Regions from separate parts of the Cytobacillus dafuensis genome, predicted to be linked through region 3. Evidence: a T-box and tRNA genes for the amino acid it is inferred to sense, from the RefSeq annotation. Region 3 holds a T-box; the other regions hold tRNA genes.
What was found. The T-box of region 3 lies ahead of FSZ17_RS16975 (valine--tRNA ligase). A T-box ahead of a tRNA ligase gene usually reads a tRNA of that ligase, here a tRNA-Val.
Positions count from the first base shown of each region.

Region 1: it has a tRNA-Val gene. The T-box ahead of FSZ17_RS16975 (valine--tRNA ligase) is inferred to sense a tRNA for this amino acid. The anticodon was not compared.
Region 2: it has a tRNA-Val gene. The T-box ahead of FSZ17_RS16975 (valine--tRNA ligase) is inferred to sense a tRNA for this amino acid. The anticodon was not compared.

Region 1 covers NZ_CP042593.1:3,850,617-3,854,872, forward strand. Annotated here, with positions in the region: gene FSZ17_RS18355 (hypothetical protein) at 129-326, shown strand; tRNA gene FSZ17_RS18360 (tRNA-Glu) at 434-505, opposite strand; tRNA gene FSZ17_RS18365 (tRNA-Ser) at 513-603, opposite strand; tRNA gene FSZ17_RS18370 (tRNA-Asn) at 608-682, opposite strand; tRNA gene FSZ17_RS18375 (tRNA-Ile) at 700-776, opposite strand; tRNA gene FSZ17_RS18380 (tRNA-Gly) at 783-856, opposite strand; tRNA gene FSZ17_RS18385 (tRNA-His) at 866-941, opposite strand; tRNA gene FSZ17_RS18390 (tRNA-Phe) at 976-1,051, opposite strand; tRNA gene FSZ17_RS18395 (tRNA-Asp) at 1,066-1,142, opposite strand; tRNA gene FSZ17_RS18400 (tRNA-Met) at 1,146-1,219, opposite strand; tRNA gene FSZ17_RS18405 (tRNA-Ser) at 1,382-1,474, opposite strand; tRNA gene FSZ17_RS18410 (tRNA-Ile) at 1,489-1,565, opposite strand; tRNA gene FSZ17_RS18415 (tRNA-Met) at 1,602-1,678, opposite strand; tRNA gene FSZ17_RS18420 (tRNA-Ala) at 1,703-1,778, opposite strand; tRNA gene FSZ17_RS18425 (tRNA-Pro) at 1,790-1,866, opposite strand; tRNA gene FSZ17_RS18430 (tRNA-Arg) at 1,882-1,958, opposite strand; tRNA gene FSZ17_RS18435 (tRNA-Leu) at 1,973-2,061, opposite strand; tRNA gene FSZ17_RS18440 (tRNA-Gly) at 2,067-2,141, opposite strand; tRNA gene FSZ17_RS18445 (tRNA-Leu) at 2,152-2,236, opposite strand; tRNA gene FSZ17_RS18450 (tRNA-Lys) at 2,247-2,322, opposite strand; tRNA gene FSZ17_RS18455 (tRNA-Thr) at 2,346-2,418, opposite strand; tRNA gene FSZ17_RS18460 (tRNA-Val) at 2,429-2,504, opposite strand; rRNA gene rrf (5S ribosomal RNA) at 2,511-2,627, opposite strand; rRNA gene FSZ17_RS18470 (23S ribosomal RNA) at 2,737-4,256, opposite strand, start outside.
Region 2 covers NZ_CP042593.1:418,424-422,679, reverse strand. Annotated here, with positions in the region: tRNA gene FSZ17_RS02220 (tRNA-Asn) at 43-117, opposite strand; tRNA gene FSZ17_RS02215 (tRNA-Ile) at 133-209, opposite strand; tRNA gene FSZ17_RS02210 (tRNA-Gly) at 216-289, opposite strand; tRNA gene FSZ17_RS02205 (tRNA-Cys) at 312-385, opposite strand; tRNA gene FSZ17_RS02200 (tRNA-Gln) at 395-469, opposite strand; tRNA gene FSZ17_RS02195 (tRNA-His) at 628-703, opposite strand; tRNA gene FSZ17_RS02190 (tRNA-Trp) at 713-786, opposite strand; tRNA gene FSZ17_RS02185 (tRNA-Tyr) at 791-875, opposite strand; tRNA gene FSZ17_RS02180 (tRNA-Phe) at 900-975, opposite strand; tRNA gene FSZ17_RS02175 (tRNA-Asp) at 1,022-1,098, opposite strand; tRNA gene FSZ17_RS02170 (tRNA-Met) at 1,102-1,175, opposite strand; tRNA gene FSZ17_RS02165 (tRNA-Ser) at 1,336-1,428, opposite strand; tRNA gene FSZ17_RS02160 (tRNA-Met) at 1,453-1,529, opposite strand; tRNA gene FSZ17_RS02155 (tRNA-Ala) at 1,558-1,633, opposite strand; tRNA gene FSZ17_RS02150 (tRNA-Pro) at 1,652-1,728, opposite strand; tRNA gene FSZ17_RS02145 (tRNA-Arg) at 1,737-1,813, opposite strand; tRNA gene FSZ17_RS02140 (tRNA-Gly) at 1,881-1,955, opposite strand; tRNA gene FSZ17_RS02135 (tRNA-Lys) at 1,964-2,039, opposite strand; tRNA gene FSZ17_RS02130 (tRNA-Thr) at 2,204-2,276, opposite strand; tRNA gene FSZ17_RS02125 (tRNA-Val) at 2,287-2,362, opposite strand; tRNA gene FSZ17_RS02120 (tRNA-Glu) at 2,367-2,441, opposite strand; rRNA gene rrf (5S ribosomal RNA) at 2,481-2,597, opposite strand; rRNA gene FSZ17_RS02110 (23S ribosomal RNA) at 2,788-4,256, opposite strand, start outside.
Region 3 covers NZ_CP042593.1:3,544,682-3,548,937, forward strand. Annotated here, with positions in the region: gene FSZ17_RS16975 (valine--tRNA ligase) at 1-1,828, opposite strand, end outside; T-box leader at 1,870-2,146, opposite strand; gene FSZ17_RS16980 (hypothetical protein) at 2,381-2,572, shown strand; gene ysxE (spore coat protein YsxE) at 2,589-3,659, opposite strand; gene spoVID (stage VI sporulation protein D) at 3,986-4,256, opposite strand, start outside.

The DNA of each region.
Region 1 (4,256 bases), 310 kb from region 3:
AACAGTTTTGAAGATATGATAATAATCGAAAATATTCAAAATGAATCTCGCCGTTTCGACATAATTTATTGCATTTAATGACAAATTAGAATAAAGGAATAATAAATATATAAAGGAGGAATAGTAATTTGAGTAATAGGGAAGAAGATTTTTTAATTAAAGAGGCAACGAAAAACGAAATAAAAATTCCTGTATTTGGACCTCCAGATGGAAAAATAATGGCCACTGGTGAAATATTCCGAGGACCTTCTACGGGAATTACATCTGAATTTGATTTAGAAAATCCAGGCAGGAAGCTGCTTGAAAAAGATCAGAAGTTTGATTGAGGACCACAAAATTATTATAATTGCTCATTTAGATCAGCTACAATCGTGAAATATTAAAAATCTATAATAAAAGAGCTGCCAACAATATTGTTGACAGCTCTTTTATATGACCCGTACGGGATTCGAACCCGTGTTACCGCCGTGAAAGGGCGGTGTCTTAACCGCTTGACCAACGGGCCAATAATATGGCGGAGAAGGAGGGATTTGAACCCTCGCGCCGCTTACGCGACCTACACCCTTAGCAGGGGCGCCTCTTCAGCCTCTTGAGTACTTCCCCATAATGGCTCCGCAGGTAGGACTCGAACCTACGACCGATCGGTTAACAGCCGATAGCTCTACCACTGAGCTACTGCGGAATAATTATATATAAAAATGGTGGGCCTAAATGGACTCGAACCATCGACCTCACGCTTATCAGGCGTGCGCTCTAACCAGCTGAGCTATAGGCCCACATTATGGAGCGGGTGAAGGGAATCGAACCCTCATCATCAGCTTGGAAGGCTGAGGTTTTACCACTAAACTACACCCGCAAATCTATATGGGGCGACTGATGGGAATCGAACCCACGAATGTCGGAACCACAATCCGATGCGTTAACCACTTCGCCACAATCGCCATCATTAGCTGTATGAATTAACGGCAAAATAAATGGTGGCTCAGGACGGAATCGAACCGCCGACACAAGGATTTTCAGTCCTTTGCTCTACCGACTGAGCTACTGAGCCAAATAATATAATAATGGCGGTCCGGACGGGACTCGAACCCGCGACCTCCTGCGTGACAGGCAGGCATTCTAACCAACTGAACTACCGGACCATATTGCGGGGACAGGATTTGAACCTGCGACCTTCGGGTTATGAGCCCGACGAGCTACCGGACTGCTCCACCCCGCGACAATAATATTTATAAGATTTATCCTATGCTACTAAATAGTAGTAGGACTGTCCCGATCTCAGAAAGCTGATTCAAGCAGCAATTCGATCGGTACAACTCGCAGTTTATTCAGTGAAGTAACGCTTCGTTGCTCCACCCCGCGACAATAAAATATTTAACAATGGAGGAGGAAAGGGGATTCGAACCCCTGCGCGGTTTGACCCGCCTGTCGGTTTTCAAGACCGATCCCTTCAGCCGGACTTGGGTATTCCTCCGAATAAAAACAATATGGTGGACCTTGTAGGACTCGAACCTACGACCGGACGGTTATGAGCCGTCTGCTCTAACCAGCTGAGCTAAAGGTCCATAATTGCATCATATTTAAGCAATAGATATTACATTTGGTAGCGGCGGAGGGGATCGAACCCCCGACCTTACGGGTATGAACCGTACGCTCTAGCCAGCTGAGCTACACCGCCAAATGATTGTATATATTTATTTAATGGTGGAGCCTAGCGGGATCGAACCGCTGACCTCCTGCGTGCAAGGCAGGCGCTCTCCCAGCTGAGCTAAGGCCCCATTGTTTTAGATGGTCGGGAAGACAGGATTCGAACCTGCGACCCCTTGGTCCCAAACCAAGTGCTCTACCAAGCTGAGCTACTTCCCGTTTTTTATGATATTATGGCGCGCCCGAAAGGAGTCGAACCCATAACCTTCTGATCCGTAGTCAGACGCTCTATCCAATTGAGCTACGGGCGCATTATTAATATAAATGGTGCCGAGGACCGGAATCGAACCGGTACGGTAGTCACCTACCGCAGGATTTTAAGTCCTGTGCGTCTGCCAGTTCCGCCACCCCGGCACTTTTGGAGCGGAAGACGGGATTCGAACCCGCGACCCCCACCTTGGCAAGGTGGTGTTCTACCACTGAACTACTTCCGCATTATTTAAATGGTGCGGGTGAAGGGAGTCGAACCCCCACGCCTTGCGGCGCCAGATCCTAAGTCTGGTGCGTCTGCCAATTCCGCCACACCCGCATTATTTAAATGGTGAGCCATGAAGGACTCGAACCTTCGACCCTCTGATTAAAAGTCAGATGCTCTACCGACTGAGCTAATGGCTCATAATAAAATGATTGCTCAAGAGTGCCGGCCAGAGGACTTGAACCCCCAACCTACTGATTACAAGTCAGTTGCTCTACCAATTGAGCTAGGCCGGCATTACAAATATGGTGGAGGATGACGGGATCGAACCGCCGACCCCCTGCTTGTAAGGCAGGTGCTCTCCCAGCTGAGCTAATCCTCCGTTTACGCCTGGCGACGTCCTACTCTCACATGGGGACAGCCCCAAACTACCATCGGCGCTGAGAAGCTTAACTTCCGTGTTCGGGATGGGAACGGGTGTGACCTTCTCGCTATCGCCACCAGACTATTTTTTAAAGACAATATTTATTATATCGTCTTTTTAAATTTTTTCAAGAGAAATTTTTTATTCTCTCAAAACTAGATAATGTAGAAGAAGAATTCGAGTAATCAATTTGGTTAAGTCCTCGACCGATTAGTATTTGTCAGCTCCACGTGTCACCACGCTTCCACCTCAAACCTATCAACCTGATCATCTTTCAGGGGTCTTACTAGCTTGACGCTATGGGAAATCTCATCTCGAGGGGGGCTTCATGCTTAGATGCTTTCAGCACTTATCCCTTCCGCACATAGCTACCCAGCGATGCTCTTGGCAGAACAACTGGTACACCAGCGGTGCGTCCATCCCGGTCCTCTCGTACTAAGGACAGCTCCTCTCAAATTTCCTGCGCCCACGACGGATAGGGACCGAACTGTCTCACGACGTTCTGAACCCAGCTCGCGTACCGCTTTAATGGGCGAACAGCCCAACCCTTGGGACCGACTACAGCCCCAGGATGCGATGAGCCGACATCGAGGTGCCAAACCTCCCCGTCGATGTGGACTCTTGGGGGAGATAAGCCTGTTATCCCCGGGGTAGCTTTTATCCGTTGAGCGATGGCCCTTCCATGCGGAACCACCGGATCACTAAGCCCGACTTTCGTCCCTGCTCGACTTGTAGGTCTCGCAGTCAAGCTCCCTTATGCCTTTACACTCTTCGAATGATTTCCAACCATTCTGAGGGAACCTTTGGGCGCCTCCGTTACTTTTTAGGAGGCGACCGCCCCAGTCAAACTGCCCACCTGACACTGTCTCCCACCCCGATCAGGGGTGCGGGTTAGAATTTCAATACAGCCAGGGTAGTATCCCACCGATGCCTCCACCGAAGCTAGCGCTCCGGCTTCCAAGGCTCCTACCTATCCTGTACAAGCTGTACCGAAATTCAATATCAGGCTACAGTAAAGCTCCACGGGGTCTTTCCGTCCTGTCGCGGGTAACCTGCATCTTCACAGGTACTATAATTTCACCGAGTCTCTCGTTGAGACAGTGCCCAGATCGTTACGCCTTTCGTGCGGGTCGGAACTTACCCGACAAGGAATTTCGCTACCTTAGGACCGTTATAGTTACGGCCGCCGTTTACTGGGGCTTCAATTCAGAGCTTCGCTTGCGCTAACCCCTCCTCTTAACCTTCCAGCACCGGGCAGGCGTCAGCCCCTATACTTCGCCTTACGGCTTCGCAGAGACCTGTGTTTTTGCTAAACAGTCGCCTGGGCCTATTCACTGCGGCTCATCCGGGCTATTCACCCAAATGAGCACCCCTTCTCCCGAAGTTACGGGGTGATTTTGCCGAGTTCCTTAACGAGAGTTCTCTCGCTCACCTTAGGATTCTCTCCTCGCCTACCTGTGTCGGTTTGCGGTACGGGCACCTTTTCCCTCGCTAGAGGCTTTTCTTGGCAGTGTGGATTCAGGAACTTCGGTACTTTATTTCCCTCGCCGTCACAGCTCAGCCTTTATGCAAGCGGGATTTGCCTCGCTTGCAGCCTAACTGCTTGGACGCGCTATTCCAGCAGCGCGCTTACCCTATCCTCCTGCGTCCCCCCATTGCTCAAACGGTAAAGAGGTGGTACAGGAATATCAACCTGTTGTCCATCGCCTA
Region 2 (4,256 bases), 1.8 Mb from region 3:
ATTTTAATATATGTATATGCAGGAAGAAATTAAGGACAAAAATGGCTCCGCAGGTAGGACTCGAACCTACGACCGATCGGTTAACAGCCGATAGCTCTACCACTGAGCTACTGCGGAATAATTATATAGAAATGGTGGGCCTAAATGGACTCGAACCATCGACCTCACGCTTATCAGGCGTGCGCTCTAACCAGCTGAGCTATAGGCCCACATTATGGAGCGGGTGAAGGGAATCGAACCCTCATCATCAGCTTGGAAGGCTGAGGTTTTACCACTAAACTACACCCGCAAATAAATAATATTCATCTGTATGGAGGCGGCAACCGGATTTGAACCGGTGATAAAGGTTTTGCAGACCTCTGCCTTACCACTTGGCTATGCCGCCAACAAAAAATGGCTGGGCTAGCTGGATTCGAACCAACGCATGACGGAGTCAAAGTCCGTTGCCTTACCGCTTGGCTATAGCCCATTGAAGGTTCATCATGAATATCCTCTTTGAGTTTGCTTCATGAATAATCACCGCAGGAACATTTAATTGCAAATGAATGCGCTACCGTGTAACTACTTCTGTAGTTAAATATTCCGACATCATCTAAATACTTGTACTTATGTCAATAAAAAGTATTATGGGGCGGCTGATGGGAATCGAACCCACGAATGTCGGAACCACAATCCGATGCGTTAACCACTTCGCCACAACCGCCATAATTATTGGCAGGGGTAGTAGGAATCGAACCCACACTGGAGGTTTTGGAGACCTCTGTTCTACCTTTAAACTATACCCCTATAATGGTGGTGGGGGACGGATTCGAACCGCCGAACCCACAGGGAGCGGATTTACAGTCCGCCGCGTTTAGCCACTTCGCTACCCCACCATATTCAGTAAAAAGGTATAAAAATGGTGGCTCAGGACGGAATCGAACCGCCGACACAAGGATTTTCAGTCCTTTGCTCTACCGACTGAGCTACTGAGCCACAAATAAACTATATATCAACAGTAGTTTTTAACTACTGAAAAAAATGGCGGTCCGGACGGGACTCGAACCCGCGACCTCCTGCGTGACAGGCAGGCATTCTAACCAACTGAACTACCGGACCATATTGCGGGGACAGGATTTGAACCTGCGACCTTCGGGTTATGAGCCCGACGAGCTACCGGACTGCTCCACCCCGCGACAATAATATTTATAAGATTTTTCCTATGCTCCTAGAGAGTATTAGGACTGTCCCGATCTCAGAAAGCTGATTCAAGCAGCTACTCGATCGGTACAACTCGCAGTTTATTCAGTGAAGTAACGCTCGTTGCTCCACCCCGCGACAATAATATTTAATAAATGGAGGAGGAAAGGGGATTCGAACCCCTGCGCGGTTTGACCCGCCTGTCGGTTTTCAAGACCGATCCCTTCAGCCGGACTTGGGTATTCCTCCGAATAATAAGATTCTATTAAAGCATGGTAGCGGCAGAGGGGATCGAACCCCCGACCTTACGGGTATGAACCGTACGCTCTAGCCAGCTGAGCTACGCCGCCTAATCAAACTAAAAAGAATTATGTTATATGGTGGAGCCTAGCGGGATCGAACCGCTGACCTCCTGCGTGCAAGGCAGGCGCTCTCCCAGCTGAGCTAAGGCCCCATTATTAAGTAGATAGCATGGTCGGGAAGACAGGATTCGAACCTGCGACCCCTTGGTCCCAAACCAAGTGCTCTACCAAGCTGAGCTACTTCCCGTTTGTAAATGGCGCGCCCGAAAGGAGTCGAACCCATAACCTTCTGATCCGTAGTCAGACGCTCTATCCAATTGAGCTACGGGCGCACGCTTGTATATGTGGTGTCGATGATCTTAAGACCTGTGTCTGTTAGTTCCGCACACCAGCAATAATTGGAGCGGAAGACGGGATTCGAACCCGCGACCCCCACCTTGGCAAGGTGGTGTTCTACCACTGAACTACTTCCGCAAATTATCTGGTGAGCCATGAAGGACTCGAACCTTCGACCCTCTGATTAAAAGTCAGATGCTCTACCGACTGAGCTAATGGCTCGAAAAAAAATGAATTTTCCTAAATTTCGTTTTAAGTCGTAATTGTGCTTCAAATCTCTTTGTGATTTGTCGCAGATTACTACAGCTTACTATTCAAGGATGTATCGCTCTGTACTGCAAGCTTCCGTAATCCTCTACCGACTGAGCTAATGGCTCGTTCTAGAGTGCCGGCCAGAGGACTTGAACCCCCAACCTACTGATTACAAGTCAGTTGCTCTACCAATTGAGCTAGGCCGGCATATAAATTATGGTGGAGGATGACGGGATCGAACCGCCGACCCCCTGCTTGTAAGGCAGGTGCTCTCCCAGCTGAGCTAATCCTCCATATTGGTGACCCGTACGGGATTCGAACCCGTGTTACCGCCGTGAAAGGGCGGTGTCTTAACCGCTTGACCAACGGGCCAACTAATTTTGGCAAAAAAATAACCCTTATTAGGGTTTGGCCTGGCGACGTCCTACTCTCACAAGGGGACAGCCCCTAACTACCATTGGCGCTGAAAAGCTTAACTTCCGTGTTCGGGATGGGAACGGGTGTGACCTTTTCGCTATCGCCACCAGACCATTTTTAGTTAAAAGGATTATTCCTTCAAAACTAGATAACTGACAATCATCATTTAAAATTTTATTGTCCAGCTTCGGCTCCTAACTTCTCGGTCGTTTCGATCCATCTCTACAAATCCAAAACCGGGATTTGCATAGCTGGCTCTCCAACGCCTCTCGAAGCTAAGCAGTCGCCTACGCTTTTCTATTTGGTTAAGTCCTCGACCGATTAGTATTTGTCAGCTCCACGTGTCACCACGCTTCCACCTCAAACCTATCAACCTGATCATCTTTCAGGGGTCTTACTAGCTTGACGCTATGGGAAATCTCATCTCGAGGGGGGCTTCATGCTTAGATGCTTTCAGCACTTATCCCTTCCGCACATAGCTACCCAGCGATGCTCTTGGCAGAACAACTGGTACACCAGCGGTGCGTCCATCCCGGTCCTCTCGTACTAAGGACAGCTCCTCTCAAATTTCCTGCGCCCACGACGGATAGGGACCGAACTGTCTCACGACGTTCTGAACCCAGCTCGCGTACCGCTTTAATGGGCGAACAGCCCAACCCTTGGGACCGACTACAGCCCCAGGATGCGATGAGCCGACATCGAGGTGCCAAACCTCCCCGTCGATGTGGACTCTTGGGGGAGATAAGCCTGTTATCCCCGGGGTAGCTTTTATCCGTTGAGCGATGGCCCTTCCATGCGGAACCACCGGATCACTAAGCCCGACTTTCGTCCCTGCTCGACTTGTAGGTCTCGCAGTCAAGCTCCCTTATGCCTTTACACTCTTCGAATGATTTCCAACCATTCTGAGGGAACCTTTGGGCGCCTCCGTTACTTTTTAGGAGGCGACCGCCCCAGTCAAACTGCCCACCTGACACTGTCTCCCACCCCGATCAGGGGTGCGGGTTAGAATTTCAATACAGCCAGGGTAGTATCCCACCGATGCCTCCACCGAAGCTAGCGCTCCGGCTTCCAAGGCTCCTACCTATCCTGTACAAGCTGTACCGAAATTCAATATCAGGCTACAGTAAAGCTCCACGGGGTCTTTCCGTCCTGTCGCGGGTAACCTGCATCTTCACAGGTACTATAATTTCACCGAGTCTCTCGTTGAGACAGTGCCCAGATCGTTACGCCTTTCGTGCGGGTCGGAACTTACCCGACAAGGAATTTCGCTACCTTAGGACCGTTATAGTTACGGCCGCCGTTTACTGGGGCTTCAATTCAGAGCTTCGCTTGCGCTAACCCCTCCTCTTAACCTTCCAGCACCGGGCAGGCGTCAGCCCCTATACTTCGCCTTACGGCTTCGCAGAGACCTGTGTTTTTGCTAAACAGTCGCCTGGGCCTATTCACTGCGGCTCATCCGGGCTATTCACCCAAATGAGCACCCCTTCTCCCGAAGTTACGGGGTGATTTTGCCGAGTTCCTTAACGAGAGTTCTCTCGCTCACCTTAGGATTCTCTCCTCGCCTACCTGTGTCGGTTTGCGGTACGGGCACCTTTTCCCTCGCTAGAGGCTTTTCTTGGCAGTGTGGATTCAGGAACTTCGGTACTTTATTTCCCTCGCCGTCACAGCTCAGCCTTTATGCAAGCGGGATTTGCCTCGCTTGCAGCCTAACTGCTTGGACGCGCTATTCCAGCAGCGCGCTTACCCTATCCTCCTGCGTCCCCCCATTGC
Region 3 (4,256 bases):
ATTTATCCGCAACAGATTTTTCGCCTGTTAAGTCGATCTCTTCGAATGTTAATCCATCCATATTCATTAATGCGAAACGAGAAGCATTCCAAATTTTGTTCGCAAAGTTCCATGTTGCCTCCACTTTGTCGATGCTAAAACGCAAGTCATGCCCTGGTGAGCTTCCTGTTGATAGGAAGTAGCGCAGTGAGTCTGCACCGTACTTATCTACTACATCCATTGGATCAACACCGTTGCCAAGGGATTTACTCATCTTTCTGCCCTCAGCATCACGAACAAGACCGTGAATTAAAACATCTTTAAATGGTCTTTGATCCGTAAATTCTAAACCTTGGAAAATCATACGAGATACCCAGAAGAAAATGATATCATAGCCTGTTACGAGGCAATCTGTTGGGTAATATCGTTTAAAGTCCGCAGATTCAGTATCTGGCCAGCCCATTGTTGAGAACGGCCATAACGCAGAACTAAACCATGTATCTAAAACGTCTTTGTCCTGTTCCCAGTTCTCGATATCTTCTGGTGCTTCATGAGCTACATATACCTCTCCAGTCTCTTTATGATACCAAGCTGGAATACGATGTCCCCACCAAAGCTGGCGTGAAATACACCAATCACGAATATTTTCCATCCAACGCATGTAAGTATTTTCAAATCGTTCTGGAACAAAGTTTACTTTTTCTTCTTTTGATTGGAGCTCAATCGCTTTATCAGCAAGCGGCTGCATTTTAACGAACCATTGTGTTGAAAGATACGGCTCTACCACTGCTCCGCTTCTCTCAGAATGTCCAACTGAATGCATATGCTCTTCAATTTTGAATAAAATACCTTGATCTTGTAAATCCTTAACGATTTGCTTACGGCATTCGAAGCGATCTAATCCAGTGTATTTATCAGCTTTATTATTCATGGTACCGTCTTCGTTCATGACAAGAACACGTTCAAGATTATGACGATTACCAATTTCAAAGTCATTTGGGTCATGTGCTGGCGTAATTTTTACCGCACCTGAACCGAATTCCATATCAACATAATCATCGCCGACAATTGGAATCTCGCGGCCCACAATTGGAAGAGTAACTGTTTTTCCAATTAAGTGCTTATAGCGGTCATCTTCCGGATGAACAGCTACAGCAGTATCTCCAAGCATTGTTTCTGGGCGAGTTGTTGCAATTTCAATATGTCCGGAGCCATCTGTAAGAGGATATTTCATATGATAAAATGCACCCTGTACATCTTTATGAATAACCTCAATATCAGAAAGAGCTGTCTTCGTAGACGGATCCCAGTTAATAATATATTCGCCTCGGTAAATTAGACCCTTCTTGTAAAGAGAAACAAATACTTCGCGAACAGCTTTTGATAATCCTTCATCTAGCGTAAAGCGCTCACGGCTATAATCAAGACCAAGTCCAATCTTAGACCATTGCTCACGAATATGACTTGCATATTCCTCTTTCCATTTCCAAGTTTCCTCAACAAATTTCTCACGGCCTAAATCATAGCGCGATTTTCCTTCACTGCGGAGCTTTTCCTCTACCTTTGCTTGGGTAGCAATTCCAGCATGGTCCATTCCTGGCAGCCATAGTACATCATAGCCTTGCATACGCTTCATACGCGTTAAAATATCCTGTAGGGTTGTATCCCATGCATGACCAAGATGAAGCCTTCCCGTAACATTCGGCGGTGGGATAACGATTGTATAAGGCTGTTTATTCTGATCATCCTTCGCCTCAAAAAACTTACCCTTTAGCCACCATTCATAACGTCCTTGTTCAATTGATTGTGGATCATACTTTGTAGGCATTGTTATTTCCTTCGTTTCCATCACATTTCATCCCCTTTACAAATAAAAAACTCCATTCGCCATAAAAGGACGAATGGAGTATGCTTCGCGGTACCACCTTTTTTTCAAACAGAAAGAAGAGCAGAATCTAGACAGTTGTCTAGCTCTAAAAAACGTCATTCCTGTTTGACTCTTAAATAGATAACGGATTTCCCGTCTTTCACTACACGATTTTGCAATCTTTCGCGAAAGAAGCTCAAGGGCGACCTTCCAACGGTTCTACTTAGAAAACCTTTCAGCTAATGGTTTTCCTCTCTAAAAGCAAATAGCCATTGTACTATTCCCTATCCTCGCTGATTATTTTTATTATCAATATATTACCTATAAATTAGGACTGTCGTCAATCATTATTCCTTTTTTATTTTCATTTTATACAACGATAATTAGCAGTGTTCCATATTTTATTTAATTTTATTCAAAGAGCTATCAGTAAATTTACAATGTAATTTGGATTATATATTGTATGGTAGGCACTAATAAAGGTTGTCCTACATAGAATAATTTGAGAAAAATTTCGAAAGAGGGCATGTTCCAATGAGAAGAAAGTATAATCCTTATGGTTTGCCACCGTGGCTAAGAACAATTAGGGGGGGATGCTCGCAATTTATTATTCCATTTTGCTGTTTTCAAGGAATAAGAGTGATTATTTTTCCAACAACATTTGATGTTTTGTTTCTTGCTATTCTGATATTAATTGCGGTAGCCTTTCGTTTTGAATGGCTATAAAAGCCCAAAATTCTATTTAATTTTGGGCTTCTTCTTTTGGTTGGACTTCTTCTTTTGGTTGGGCAGCTGCCTTTGCTTCTGCTTTTTGCCGCTCTATTTCTTCCATTCGCATCAAAACGTATTCAGTATTTTTAAGGAGCCAATATTGCTTCTGAAAATGTAACGTCGATTTCCTTTCTCCATTCCCATAACGGTTTTTAAAATACCTTTCTGCAGAACGCATAACAGCTCCTGGATGGGCAAAATAGCTTTGAAATAGGAGGAATTCATCCTCTTTAAATGGGGAAAATTTCAGATACGTATAAATCCATTCAATACATTCTTCTGATCTTTTTGGATAGGATTTCAATGTTCGTGAAAGGAATGGTAATATATCATGAATCGGCGAGCCTTGTTTGGCTCGTTCAAAATTTGAGAAATAACCATAACCCTTTTCATTATATAAAAAATGTTCAGTTGAGATTTTTCCGTGAACCGTTACAATACGCGCCTTTTCACTGTCCTTCGTCTTCTCATACCAATCTTTTAATTTTTTTATCGAGAAATTTAAAGCCTGATAGATATCATGATAAGAAAGTATATACGATAATTCAAAGGGAGACATATATTCCCTTTGCTCACAGGTCTCCAAAAATCCTTCTAAAAATTCCAGTTCCTTTTCCCATTCCTGCAATGTTTTTTCATAATGCTCCGTTCTCTCTTCTTTTTTGATTGTTATTTCCTTTGAAGATAAGGAATGAAGTCTGGCTAACTCACGAAAGAGCTGATGGTGGCGCTCATATCGGTTTTCTTTTTCTTCATTTGCTAGCCATGGCATGAGGTAATACATTTCATTTTCATGCAAAACAGCATATCGACCATCAACAGTTGGGAAAATCGGCACGATACGGTTATAGCCTTTTTGATATAAATCTTGAACATGCCGAATAAAATCACCGCCATGCTTGGGGTTGATTTTTTTCATGGCAAATATACCTTTATTTGTATAGATTTTTTGAACTAAGCCATATTCTTCAACAAAATGTGGTTCAAGGGCATATTGTTTTAAAATCGGATATACCCTATTTAATCGATTCTTTTCATACATAAGAATCACTCACTTTCATAGAAAAGCGGAAGCACCTTGGTCAGGCTAGACATTTCAAAAAGTAGAAACAAAATGGCCGGACAGGTTAATGTTTCCCTGCCCAGCCTGTTTTTATCGCAGATTAACGAGCAGTAAGACCCCCACAAGGTTGCGAGAGAATCAAAGAAACCTAAGTGGGGGATCAACTGCCCGTAAAGGCCGATAAAATGAACACAGACTAAAAGCGCCACATCGTGTGGCAACGTCTGCGTGACCCACTTCCTGTGGGCCGCAACTAACCATCAGTGGGGGATGAAAAAACCCCCACTGATGGAAGTTTCACTTTATCATTTTTGATGGGCTACGGTAACTGGAATATAGAGAACTTGCCCTTCATATATATCTTGATTTATTTCTATATGATTCACACTAAGTAGTCTTTGAACAGTAATATCGTATCTTTCGGCAATCGTATCGACTGTATCTCCATTCTGAACGATACATACTTTTAACTTTGCGATATTATCTTCCGTCTTCCGCGCAAAAAACTCCGTTAATGTCATGCTTTTCTTTTTGGAGAACATTTTCTTTTTTTTCGGGGCTGCCTCTTCTTTTTCT